One region of the Staphylococcus sp. SUC_1.2 genome, then DNA from elsewhere that is predicted to be linked to it. Evidence: riboswitches for the same ligand, from Rfam matches in the RefSeq annotation. Region 1 holds a riboswitch; each other region holds the start of a gene.

Region 1 (3,209 bases):
GCTAATACAACTGTCAGTGTAAGTACTAATACTAAACTTAAAAGTTTTTTCATTTAATCTGTCCTCTTTTCTATTATCGTTTATCAATTTTATTTGTAAGCCAATCCCCGATGAATTGGATTATAAATACAATAATTAAAATAAATACGGTTGACACTAGAATGACGTCGTTTTGGTTACGTGTAAAACCAGTTAAGTAAGCTAAGTTACCTAAACCACCTGCACCAATAACGCCGGCAATAGCAGTTGAACCAACTAAAGCGATAGCAGTTACTGTAATACCTGAAACAAGTGCTGGCATTGCTTCTGGAAGCAATACTTTTCGAACGACTGTCCAAGTATTTGCACCCATAGACCATGCTGCTTCAATAACGCCTTTATCGATTTCTTTAAATGCGATTTCAACTAGTCTTGCGTAGAACGGTGCAGCACCAATGATTAATGCTGGAAGTGCTCCCGTCGGTCCACTAATTGTACCTAATAATACACTTGTGAACGGAATTAATAACAAAATTAAAATAATAAATGGAATCGCACGGAACAAGTTAACTATAAATGAAACTACCGTATAGAAAATCTTAGCTCCAGGTGCGTCACTTTTAGCTGATAAGAAAAGCAACACGCCTAAGATTAAGCCAAAGATAAAAGCAAAAATGGTTGACACTATAGTCATATAAAGTGTTTCATAAATTGCTTGCCAAACTTCAGGCCATTGCACATTAGGCATAGTAATCATTTCATGGAAGATATCACCATATGATTTATCCATGTTTAATCACCTCCACATTTACGTGTTCTTTATGTAACTCAGTTACGAATGTATTAAATCCATCTTCACTAATATGTGGAATGTGTACAATTAAAAATCCAACTGAACCTGTACGTGTATTTTTAATATTTGCTTCCAAAATATTTAATTCAATATTCTGCGTTCGCGTAATATCAGATACAACAGGTTGTGTGGTATTATTACCGTTGAAATTCAACCTTACAATATAAGCGTCTTTGTTTAATGGTTCTAGATGTTTAATTGAATCTTCAAAATCGTCGTCTAAATCGTCTTTCACAAATCGTTTTGTCACCTCATGTTGAGGATTTTCAAATACTTCATCAACTTTACCTTGCTCAATAACACGCCCATTTTCCATCACTGCAACTTCATCACATATGCGTCTAATCACTTGCATTTCATGTGTAATAATCACAATCGTTAGATTTCTTTCTTCTTTTATTTTTAATAGTAAATCTAAAATTTCATCCGTTGTTTGTGGATCTAGCGCACTTGTAGCCTCGTCACATAATAAGACATTCGGATCATTCGCTAATGCACGAGCAATCCCAACTCTTTGTTTTTGACCACCTGATAATTCTGAAGGATAAGCTTTTTCACGACCTTTTAAACCGACCAACTCTACAAGTTCTAAAGCTCTTTGTTTTGCTTCTGCACGAGATACTCCAGCTATTTCTAGTGGGAACATAATATTACTAATGACAGTACGTGACCATAACAAATTAAAATGTTGGAAAATCATACTTACTTTTTGTCGTTTTTTTCTCAAATCTGACTTAGAAAGTTTGTTAATATTGTCTCCATCTATAATGATATCCCCTGAAGTCGGTTCTTCTAGATTATTAAACATTCGAATTAACGTACTTTTACCAGCACCAGAAAACCCAATCACTCCAAAAATTGAGCCTGATTCTATATTCAAGTCAACGTGATCTACTGCTAGTACATCTTTGTTCTTTGTGTGATAGCGTTTAACAACTTGATTTAACTCAATCACGTTAAGTGCCTCCCTTAAATTCCTTATGTAATTAAAAAATGCTTCCCCACCTAGAGAGATGAGAAAGCATTTAAAATTATCTTTCTCTCATCTTCTAAAGTATTAAACTTTATGTGAATTGGCACCATTTCTATTATAGACGGTTGCCGGGCTTCGTAGGGCACATCCCTCCACCTCTCTCGATAAGAGTTTTCGCACTATTTAATTAATTTATATCCTATCACTGTACTAATAATTCGTCAATCATTTTTTTAACTTTTCTAACAAATATGGCACAGATTGAAATGCATAGATTCTATCTACCTCTTTATCCTTATCCATAATTAACAGTACAGGTACAGACATAATTTTATATTCTTCACTAAAATACTTATGGAAATTTAAATCAATTTTTTTAAGTGGTAATTGTTCGATATCATTTGCAATATCTAGCATGCGCTCTGAAATCTTACATGTTCCACACATAGGAGTATATCCAAATATTAAATGTTTATCTTTATCAAAGTGTTCTTTGATATCTTCGATTTTAATAGAATTATTCATTCACAAGTACTAACCTTTCAGAACTTAAATTAGGTATAAGTTTTTTCTCTTTTTTTACGTTAAATCCGTATTTACTCAATACATGAGCAAGATAATTTTTGGGACAACGTGCGACTTCACAATATGTTTTATCTACATAGATATGTTCACTTTCACTTAAATAACGTTTAAACCACTTTCTAATTTTTTCGCCCTCATCATCTGAATCGGCAAGAATATAGACCTGTTTTCCATATAACGTTTCTATCATATCGTCTAGTTTGTCGATACTCATTGTACCATGTGTACAAATAATATTTACAGGTTCAGCAATGACTTGTTGCACTTTCTTCTTATCAGATTTACCTTCAACAATGATAACTTTATTTAAAATTGCCATGTTCATCCACCTTCTAAGTCGATATTAAACAATCATTTACTTTTTCACGTTATTGATGAATATAAACACAATTTACAGATAATTAATATAATTATATAAAAAACTCCTAGATTTAATATCAAGGAGTTTTAAAAAATTATTCGCCAATCATTTCAGAGTATTGTTCAGCTGATAGTAATTCATCTAATTGACTTTCGTCACTTAATTCAACTTTTACCATCCATGCTTTTTCATAAGGTGATTCATTAACAAATTCTGGACTATCTTCTAATTCGTCGTTTGTTTCAACAATTTTCCCAGAAACAGGTGCATACAATTCAGATACTGTTTTTACTGATTCAACACTACCAAATGTATCCCCTTCATTAATTTCATCATCGACATCTGGTAATTCGACAAATACGATGTCTCCTAATTCACCTTGCGCGTATTCAGTAATACCAATTGTTGCCGTATTTCCTTCAACTTTAACCCATTCATGTTCCTTAGAATATTTGAAT
Region 2 (3,209 bases), on a different contig from region 1:
AATGACATCGTTTTGGTTACGAGTGAAACCTGTTAAGTAAGCTAAGTTACCTAAACCACCTGCACCAATTACACCTGCAATTGCAGTAGAACCAACTAATGCGATTGCTGTTACAGTAATACCTGAAACTAGTGCTGGCATTGCCTCAGGTAGTAATACTTTTCGGACAACTGTCCAAGTACTAGCTCCCATTGACCAAGCCGCTTCGATAACACCTTTATCTATTTCTTTGAAGGCAATTTCTACTAATCTTGCATAGAATGGTGCTGCACCAATAACTAGAGCTGGTAAGGCACCAGTTGGACCACTTATTGTTCCAAGGATCACACTTGTAAATGGAATTAATAACAAGATTAAAATGATAAATGGAATCGCTCGGAATAAGTTAACAATAAATGAAACGATGCTATAAAAGACTCTAGCACCTTTAGAATTACTCTTAGCTGATAAGAATAATAATACTCCTAAAATCAATCCAAAAATAAATGCGAAAATAGTTGAAACTACAGTCATATATAATGTTTCATAAATGGCTTGCCATACTTCAGGCCATTGGACGTTAGGCATTGTAATCATCTCTTTAAAAATATCACCATAAGATTTATCCATGCTTAACCACCTCCACATTTACATGTTGCTGATGTAAATCTTCTTTAAATGTCTCAAACTCTGTTTCAGCAATATGTGGAATATGAACCACCAAGAACCCGACAGAACCACCACGGGTATTTTTTATGTTTGCTTCAAGAATATTTATATCAATGTTATGCGTTTTACTTATGTAAGATACAACTGGTTCAGTCGTATTACCACCATTGAAATTAAGTCTAACAATGTATGCATCTGAATCTAATGGTTCTAGATGTTTGATTGATTCTTCAAAATCATCATCCAAATCATCTTTCACAAATCGTCTTGTAACTTCATGTTGTGGATTTTCAAATACTTGCGTTACTTTACCTTGCTCAATTACACGTCCACTTTCCATAACGGCTACTTCATCACAAACACGTCTGATAACATGCATTTCATGAGTGATAATCACGATTGTAAGGTTTTCACGTTCTTTAATTTTTAGCAGTAGGTCTAAAATCTCATCTGTTGTTTGTGGATCTAATGCGCTTGTAGCTTCGTCACATAAGAGGACGTCAGGTTCATTAGCCAAAGCTCTTGCAATACCCACACGTTGTTTCTGCCCACCTGATAATTCTGATGGATAAGCATTTTCTCTGCCATTTAAACCAACAAGGTCAATTAATTCTTTCGCCCTTTCATTTGCTTTGGTTTTAGAATACCCTGCAATTTCTAAAGGGAACGTGATATTTCGAAGTACTGTTCGTGACCATAATAAATTAAAGTGTTGGAATACCATACTTACTTTTTGTCGTTTTCTTCTTAATTCTGCTTTTGAAAGTTTGTTAATATTATCGCCATCTATAATAATATCGCCAGAAGTAGGTTCTTCTAAATTATTGAACATTCTGATTAACGTACTTTTACCAGCACCAGAGAATCCGATAACTCCGAAAATAGAGCCCGTTTCTATATTTAAGTTAACGTTATCAACTGCTAGTACATCTTTATCTTTAGTGTGATAACGTTTTACAACTTGATTTAACTCAATCACGTTTAGTGCCTCCTTAAAAATCATTATGTAATTAAAAAATGCTTTCTCACTTTAGCAAAGTTGAGAAAGCATTGATTCATCTTTCTCTCATCTTCTAAAGTAATCAACTTTATGTGAATTGGCACCATTTCTATAACTAGACGGTTGCCGGGCTTCATAGGGCACATCCCTCCACCTCTCTTGATAAGAATTTTCGCACTATTTAATTAATTTATATCCTACCATTGCACTATAATTTCGTCAATAATTATTTTAACTTTTCTAACAAATAAGGAACAGATTGAAAAGCATAGATTCTATCTATTTCTATATCTTTATTCATTACTATTAGAACAGGAACTGACATAATTTTGTTACGCTCACTATATTTAGGATGGTAATTCAAATCGATTTTTTTAACGGGTAATTGTAGTATTTCATTCGCAATATCTAGCATTCGCTCTGACATTTTACAAGTACCACACATCGGTGTGTATCCAAAAATTAGATGTTTTTCTTTATTAAAATTCTCACAAATATCTTCTATTTCTACAGATTTACTCATGCATGATTACTAACCTTTCAGTCGTTAAATTAGGAATTAGACGTTTCTCTTTACGAACTGTAAAACCATGTTTACTCAATACATGCGCAAGATAATTCTTTGGGCATCTAGCTACCTCACAAAATGTTTTATCCACATAGATATGTTCACATTCGCTAAGATGACGTTTAAACCATTTTCTTATCTTTTCACCTTCGTCATCTGAGTCTGCTAGAACAAAGACTTGCTTTTCATATAATGTTTCAATCATGTCATCTAATTTATCAATACTCATTGTACCATGCGTACAAATAATATTTATAGGTTCAGCGATGACTTGTTGTACTCTCTTCTTATCAGATTTGCCTTCAACAATAATAACTTTATTTAAAATTGCCATGATAATCCACCTTCTAAGTCGATAATAAACAATCAGTTACTTTTTCACATAACGCTAATAGATTAAACATTATTTACGATTACTTAACATTTTATATCAACAAAGTATAAATTTTAAAATTTGTTGATTATTATTTACAAAAAATAGGCAAAATAAAAACTCCATGACCGCAATCAAGGAGTTTAAATTAATTATTCACCAATCATTTCTTTGTATTGATCAGCTGATAATAAATCATCTAATTGGCTTTCATCGCTAAGTTCAACTTTAACCATCCATGCTTTCTCATATGGTGATTCGTTAACAAACTCAGGACTATCTTCTAATTCTTCATTTGATTCAACAACTTTACCAGATACTGGCGCATATAATTCAGAAACAGTTTTAACTGATTCTACACTACCAAAAGTATCCCCTTCGTTGATTTCGTCATCAACTTCTGGTAATTCAACGAATACGATATCACCTAATTCACCTTGTGCGTATTCAGTAATACCAATTGTTACTGTGTTGCCTTCAACTTTTACCCATTCATGTTCTTTAGAATATTTTAATTCGCTCGGTACTGCCACGAGAATCCCCTCCTAAAATTAATTACAATTTAATGATGCCATACCGTAAGTTTTCATTCAACTATTAAAACAAAAAGTTACAATAAT
Region 3 (3,209 bases), on a different contig from region 1:
AAAGGAATGCGTCAGAATTCATTTTGAATTCCTTGACGCATTCCTTTTTTTATTTATTAGAAATGTTCAGTAGATAAATAAGAATGACTATGATGTTTTCGTTTCAGTAATAATGAAGTTCCCATAACTAATAGAAGTGAGGCTAGAAGTTGAGTTGAGTATTGTTGTGTAACGTCTCCAGTACTTGGGAGTGTTTTAACAGAAGATTGTGATGTTTGAGTATCTTTAAGTGACTTAGATGATGGCACCTCAGAAGAAGCAACCGTTCCTACATAATAACGGTTGAGTTCACGTGCACAATCAACAGAATGAACTTGTTTATGATTAGAAGAGGTTGTTTTAGCGGCTTTAGCGATACCTGATTCTGCATGAATGCGTGTATCTTGAAGTTGATTAAAGTCACTATATCTACCATTTTTGTACTCAACTTCGCCATTTTTATGAACTTTATACATTCCACTGCCTTCATTTAATCTATTATGACTTATAATTTCAAAGTATGCGCCTTTGTCAACAGTACGACCAAGTCGTTGTAGGTTTGGATTACCTCCACTATTAGATAATGCATCTGTAGCAATTTGTTTAGCATTTTCTTTAGTCACTAAGTTAGTAGTATGTGCTTCTACAGATTGAGTCGTTGTAAGTAGCATTGTACTTGTTAAAAGTGTAGATGCAACGAAAGATACTTTCTTCATAATGAAAACCCCATTTCATTCATGATCAATTACAACTAGAGTGTAGCATTTGAATAGATCAGAAACAGGGATTTAAAAAAAAACATAATAAATCTTTAACTTAACTTAAAGAATAAATAATTTGTAAACATTAAATCAATATTTATCACATGATTTATATAGGACATTAATACTTCTTTTTAGAAAAATATGGAATGGAACAAGCCATTAAAATTATAAAAATAATATGAGCAATCATCCATAAACCGTATTCATTCCAGCTAAAGTGAAAGAATGAACGCTTTGCCATAACGACGAGTGACGGATAAAGAAAGGCAAAAACAATCATTAATAAGACATAACTTATTTTATATAATGGTTTAAAGACGTGATAAATAAGTAAGAAAATAAAATATATTAACCATCCTATAAAAACATGAATGGCTAGTTCTAATAATAACGGCGTTTTGCTTGGATCAATTAAGAAATCGATGTTAATTAACAATAAAGTAAGATGAGTCGATTGAACTATGCCATCCATGATAGTCATTGTAATTAATAAGATAATACTTATAACTAAAGCACTAAGACAATGATAAAAATAACGGATCATAATTTTCCTTCCTTCTTATATACATACTATAAGAATATTCCCTGAAATATTTGATTTAACACTTTTTAAATTTTTAGAATATTGAAAAAACATGTTGACCAAAGTTTAAATCAATGATAAGTTATTAATAATTCAATAATCTATTAACTCTTATCAAGAGTGGTGGAGGGATGTGCCCTACGAAACCCAGCAACCGTCATTGTATGACATGGTGCTAATTCACATAAAGTTAATCATACTTTAGAAGATGAGAGAAAGTGTGTCGATGCTTTCTCTTAATAGTTGAAAGTATTTTTTTATGTCTTTACATATCTAGTAAGAGGAAATGAGAATTGAAAATTTATAAAAAGGTGTCAATACATATGAAAAAATTAATAGGTATGATCAGTATTTTGTTAGTAACGATAACGCTAGCAGCTTGTGGAAATCAGAAAGAAGATAATAAAAAAATTACCGTAGCAGCGTCGCCAGCACCTCATGGTGATGTGTTAAAAAAAGCTAAGGAAGAAATGAAGAAAAAAGGATATGATTTAGAAGTCAAAGAAGTTAATGATTATAAGGTGCCTAATAAATTATTAGATAAAGGCGATGTTGATGCGAACTTCTTCCAACATGTCCCATATTTGAATGCTGAAAAGAAAAGTCATGGTTATAAAATTGAAGAATTAGGTAAAGTGTTTACAACGCCTATGGGTGTATATAGTAAAAAATATAAAAATTTAAAAGACATTCCAGATGGATCGACGATTTACGTTTCTAATAATCCTGCAGAAGAAGGACGTTTTTTATCTTTCTTTGTTAATGAAGGATTAATTAAATTAAAAAAAGGCGTTAAAATTGAAAATGCAAAATTTGAGGATATTGTTGAAAATAAAAAACACTTGAAATTTAACCATCAACAAGGTGCAGAGTTTTTACCAAAAACATATAAGAATGGTGAAGGAGCTGCAGTCATTATAAATTCAAACTATGCGCTTGATAATGGTTTAAAACCATCTAAAGATGCTATTGTTATGGAAGGTAAATCATCACCATTTGCGAATACGATTGCCGTTCAAGAAGGTCATAAAAATGATGAAAAATTCCAAACATTATTAAAAGTTATGCAATCTAAAGAAATCAAAGCGTATATTAAAAAAGAATATGGCGATGATGTTATTCCATACGAAAACAAATAAGTCATAAAAGGTCTCTATTAGAGGCCTTTTATGATTTATATTTATCATTGTTTAAAAGATAGAAACAATATATTTTAATTTTTCTGAAAATATTTACAAATCTGACAATTATTAGTAAGATATTGATTATTATCACAAGAATTGAAGTCAATAAAGAAAGTTAGATATAAGTTGTTGATACTTTGGGAGAGGATGAGTCAATTTGAGTAAAGCAGAGGATATGATAAAAGAAGATAGTAAGTATTTTGCTACTTCAGGACGTATAAAATATTATCCATTAGTGATTGATCATGGATATGGAGCAACTTTAGTAGATATAGATGGAAAAGAATACATCGATTTGTTAGCTAGTGCAAGCTCACAAAATGTGGGTCATGCACCAAAACAGGTAACAGAGGCGATTAAAAAGCAAGTAGATAAATTTATTCATTATACCCCCGCATATATGTATCACGAGCCTTTAGTGAAACTGTCTAAAAAGTTATGCGATATTGCGCCAGGTGATTATGAAAAACGTGTCACATTTGGTTTGAGTGGTTCGGATGCGAATGATGGTATTATCAAATTTGCACGTGCTTATACAGGACGACCCTATATTATCAGCTTTACAAATGCTTATCATGGCTCTACATTTGGAGCGTTATCAATGTCGACTATCAGTTTAAATATGCGTAAACATTATGGCCCTTTATTAAATGGTTTTTATCATATTCCATTTCCAGATAAATACAGAGGGATGTTTGA
Region 4 (3,209 bases), on a different contig from region 1:
CTTAAACCGAATTTCTCATCTTTTGTAAACTCTGCATTTTTCAATTTACCTTTAATTGCTTGATCTACCATATAACGAGTGTAATGTAGACTAATACGTCTACCTACGCCATATTTACCACCAGTCCATCCAGTGTTAACTAAGTATACATCAACATCATGTTTATCTATTAGTTCACCTAATAAATCTGCATATTTATTAGGATTAAGTGGTAAGAAAGGTGCACCAAAACAAGTTGAGAATGATGGTTCTGGTTCAGTAACGCCACGCTCAGTTCCAGCTAATTTAGAAGTGAAACCACTTAAGAAATGGTACATCGCTTGAGATTTAGTTAATTTAGCAATAGGTGGAAGTACACCAAATGCGTCAGCAGTTAAGAAAATTATTGTATTAGGATGTGCTGCTTTAGATGGTAATACAATATTATCAATGTGATGAATTGGATAGGCAGCACGTGTATTTTCAGTATATGAATTATCATCGAAATCAACAACACCACGCTCGTTAACCACAGTATTCTCTAATATAGTACCGTATTGAATCGCGTTATAAATTTGAGGTTCTTTTTCTTTAGAAAGGTTGATTGCTTTTGCGTAACAACCACCTTCAATATTGAAAATACCGTTTTTATTCCAACCGTGTTCATCATCACCAATCAATTTTCTATCAGGTGCTGCTGATAAAGTTGTTTTACCTGTACCTGATAATCCGAAGAATAAGGCTACGTCTCCTTTATCTCCAACATTCGCAGAACAATGCATACTCATAATATCTTGCATTGGAAGCAAATAGTTCATTACTGAGAAGATACCTTTTTTCATCTCACCAGCATACTCTGTACCACCAATTAAAATGGTTTTATGTTTGAATGAAATGATAACAAAAGTTTCAGATTTAGTTCCATCAACTTCAGGATCAGCTTTAAAGTGAGGTGCTGAAACAATTGTGAAGTTAGGTTTTATATTACTAGCTTCTTCTTTAGAATCTGGGCGGATAAACATGTTTTGAGCAAAAAGGTTGTGCCATGCAAGTTCATTGATAACTGTAAGTTTCAATTGTGTGTCTTTGTCACTACCTGCATAACCATTAAAAACGTAAAGTTCGTCTTTTTTATCAAGATAGTCTAAAACTTTAGAGTAGAGATTTAAGAAAGTTTCTTCATCGATAGGTTGGTTGATATCTCCCCAATGAATATTATCTTTATAAGAAGGTTCTGTAACAATGAATTTATCTTTAGGTGAACGTCCAGTGTATTTACCTGTGCTCGCATTGATAGCACCAAGTTCAGTTAATTCTCCTTCATTATTATCCATAATTTTGTAATAAAGTTGAGTTGTTGAAAGCTGAAAAAGAGAGCTTTCTTTTTCCAATAATTTTTTAATTTTAGGTGTTTCGCCGTATGTATCTACTGACATACCCAATCCCTCCAGCGTGTGTTATAGAAATTCAATATTGTAAGCCTTTACATGAAAATAGTATAACATAATGCCGTAATTATTCCACCTGGAAAAAACAAAAACCATTTAAAAACAAAATTGACATTAATAAATGAATTAGGTAGTATAGTTCTTAACGGATTCTCTTATCCTGAGTGGTGGAGGGACATGGACCCAATGAAACCCAGCAACCTCTTTTTTAAAAGAAAGGTGCCAAACCGTTTGCAGACATATATTCGTCTGAACGATAAGAGCGAATGGACGTTTAAGAGCCTTCTCTCTGTCTTGAATAGTGAAGAAGGCTCTTTTATTTTTGAGCTCACATTTAAAAGAGAATTTTCGTAAATATAGTTATAAAAGGAGCAAATCATGACTTACAATAAACGTTTATTTACTTCAGAATCAGTGACAGAAGGACATCCAGATAAGATTGCTGACCAAGTATCTGATGCCATTTTAGATGAAATCTTAAAAGATGACCCCAATGCACGTGTTGCTTGTGAAACTACTGTAACAACTGGAATGGCTCTAATTTCAGGTGAAATATCTACATCAACCTATGTAGATATCCCTAAAGTTGTAAGAGAAACAATTAAAGGTATTGGCTATACTCGTGCTAAATATGGCTATGATTACCAAACTATGGCAGTTTTAACTGCAATCGATGAGCAGTCACCTGATATTGCACAAGGTGTTGACAAAGCACTTGAATACAGAAATGATATTTCAGAAGAAGAGATTGAAGCTACTGGTGCCGGTGACCAAGGTTTAATGTTCGGATATGCTACAAATGAAACAGAAACATATATGCCTTTACCTATCTTTTTATCTCATCAATTAGCTAAACGTTTATCTGATGTACGTAAAGATGGAATTTTAAACTATTTAAGACCGGATGGTAAAGTTCAAGTAACAGTTGAATACGACGAATCAGATAAACCTAAGCGTATTGACACGATTGTAGTATCATCTCAACATGCGGATGACATTGAATTAGAACAAATTCAAAGTGACATTAAAGAACATGTCATATACCCAACAGTTCCTGAAGGATTAATTGATAATGAAACGAAATTCTTTATCAATCCTACTGGAAGATTTGTTATCGGTGGACCTCAAGGTGATGCTGGATTAACAGGACGTAAAATCATTGTTGATACTTATGGTGGTTATGCACGTCATGGAGGAGGTTGCTTTAGTGGTAAAGACCCAACTAAAGTAGACCGATCAGCAGCTTATGCGGCAAGATATGTAGCTAAAAATATTGTTGCTGCAGGACTAGCAGACCAATGTGAAGTACAACTTGCTTATGCTATTGGCGTGGCTGAACCAGTTTCAATTTCAATTGATACATTTAAAACGGGCAAAGTTTCTGAAGCTCAACTTGTTGAAGCTGTTAGAGCTAACTTTGATTTACGTCCAGCAGGTATCATTAAAATGTTAGATTTAAAGCATCCTATATACAAACAAACTGCTGCTTATGGTCACTTTGGTAGAACAGATGTATTGTTACCATGGGAGAAATTAGATAAAGTCAATGTATTAAAAGATGCTGTTCAAGCTTAATAAACGCTTTAAATAATATAAAGAAATTGTCGAAATTATAGATAGTTTCCATTATAATTAGATTTACTGATAGATTAAAGGAGCGTTGATTTAATGAATTCATTTGGACCAATCGAAATTGGTTTAATCGTAGCAATTGTAGTTGCAATTATCTGTTTAATATTATTCTTAGTTACACTTAAAAGTAAAAACAATATTAAACAGAAA

What was found. Region 1 has a riboswitch for S-adenosylmethionine ahead of NR218_RS05540 (methionine ABC transporter ATP-binding protein). Riboswitches for the same ligand answer to the same signal wherever they lie in the genome.
Region 2: it holds a riboswitch for S-adenosylmethionine, as region 1 does, so the genes downstream of both, NR218_RS11655 (methionine ABC transporter ATP-binding protein) here and NR218_RS05540 (methionine ABC transporter ATP-binding protein) in region 1, are expected to answer to the same signal.
Region 3: it holds a riboswitch for S-adenosylmethionine, as region 1 does, so the genes downstream of both, NR218_RS04375 (MetQ/NlpA family ABC transporter substrate-binding protein) here and NR218_RS05540 (methionine ABC transporter ATP-binding protein) in region 1, are expected to answer to the same signal.
Region 4: it holds a riboswitch for S-adenosylmethionine, as region 1 does, so the genes downstream of both, metK (methionine adenosyltransferase) here and NR218_RS05540 (methionine ABC transporter ATP-binding protein) in region 1, are expected to answer to the same signal.

What each region holds. Positions count from the first base shown of each region.
Region 1 covers NZ_JANJPM010000011.1:67,517-70,725, forward strand. Annotated here, with positions in the region: gene NR218_RS05530 (MetQ/NlpA family ABC transporter substrate-binding protein) at 1-53, opposite strand, end outside; gene NR218_RS05535 (methionine ABC transporter permease) at 74-769, opposite strand; gene NR218_RS05540 (methionine ABC transporter ATP-binding protein) at 762-1,787, opposite strand; SAM riboswitch class I at 1,872-1,976, opposite strand; gene NR218_RS05545 (thioredoxin family protein) at 2,031-2,330, opposite strand; gene NR218_RS05550 (toprim domain-containing protein) at 2,323-2,709, opposite strand; gene gcvH (glycine cleavage system protein GcvH) at 2,846-3,209, opposite strand, start outside.
Region 2 covers NZ_JANJPM010000045.1:1,516-4,724, forward strand. Annotated here, with positions in the region: gene NR218_RS11650 (methionine ABC transporter permease) at 1-609, opposite strand, end outside; gene NR218_RS11655 (methionine ABC transporter ATP-binding protein) at 602-1,627, opposite strand; SAM riboswitch class I at 1,712-1,817, opposite strand; gene NR218_RS11660 (thioredoxin family protein) at 1,875-2,171, opposite strand; gene NR218_RS11665 (toprim domain-containing protein) at 2,164-2,550, opposite strand; gene gcvH (glycine cleavage system protein GcvH) at 2,742-3,122, opposite strand.
Region 3 covers NZ_JANJPM010000008.1:69,247-72,455, forward strand. Annotated here, with positions in the region: gene NR218_RS04365 (LPXTG cell wall anchor domain-containing protein) at 57-695, opposite strand; gene NR218_RS04370 (hypothetical protein) at 862-1,287, opposite strand; SAM riboswitch class I at 1,435-1,541, shown strand; gene NR218_RS04375 (MetQ/NlpA family ABC transporter substrate-binding protein) at 1,650-2,465, shown strand; gene NR218_RS04380 (aspartate aminotransferase family protein) at 2,668-3,209, shown strand, end outside.
Region 4 covers NZ_JANJPM010000022.1:7,279-10,487, reverse strand. Annotated here, with positions in the region: gene pckA (phosphoenolpyruvate carboxykinase (ATP)) at 1-1,415, opposite strand, end outside; SAM riboswitch class I at 1,580-1,690, shown strand; gene metK (methionine adenosyltransferase) at 1,806-3,002, shown strand; gene NR218_RS08470 (hypothetical protein) at 3,096-3,209, shown strand, end outside.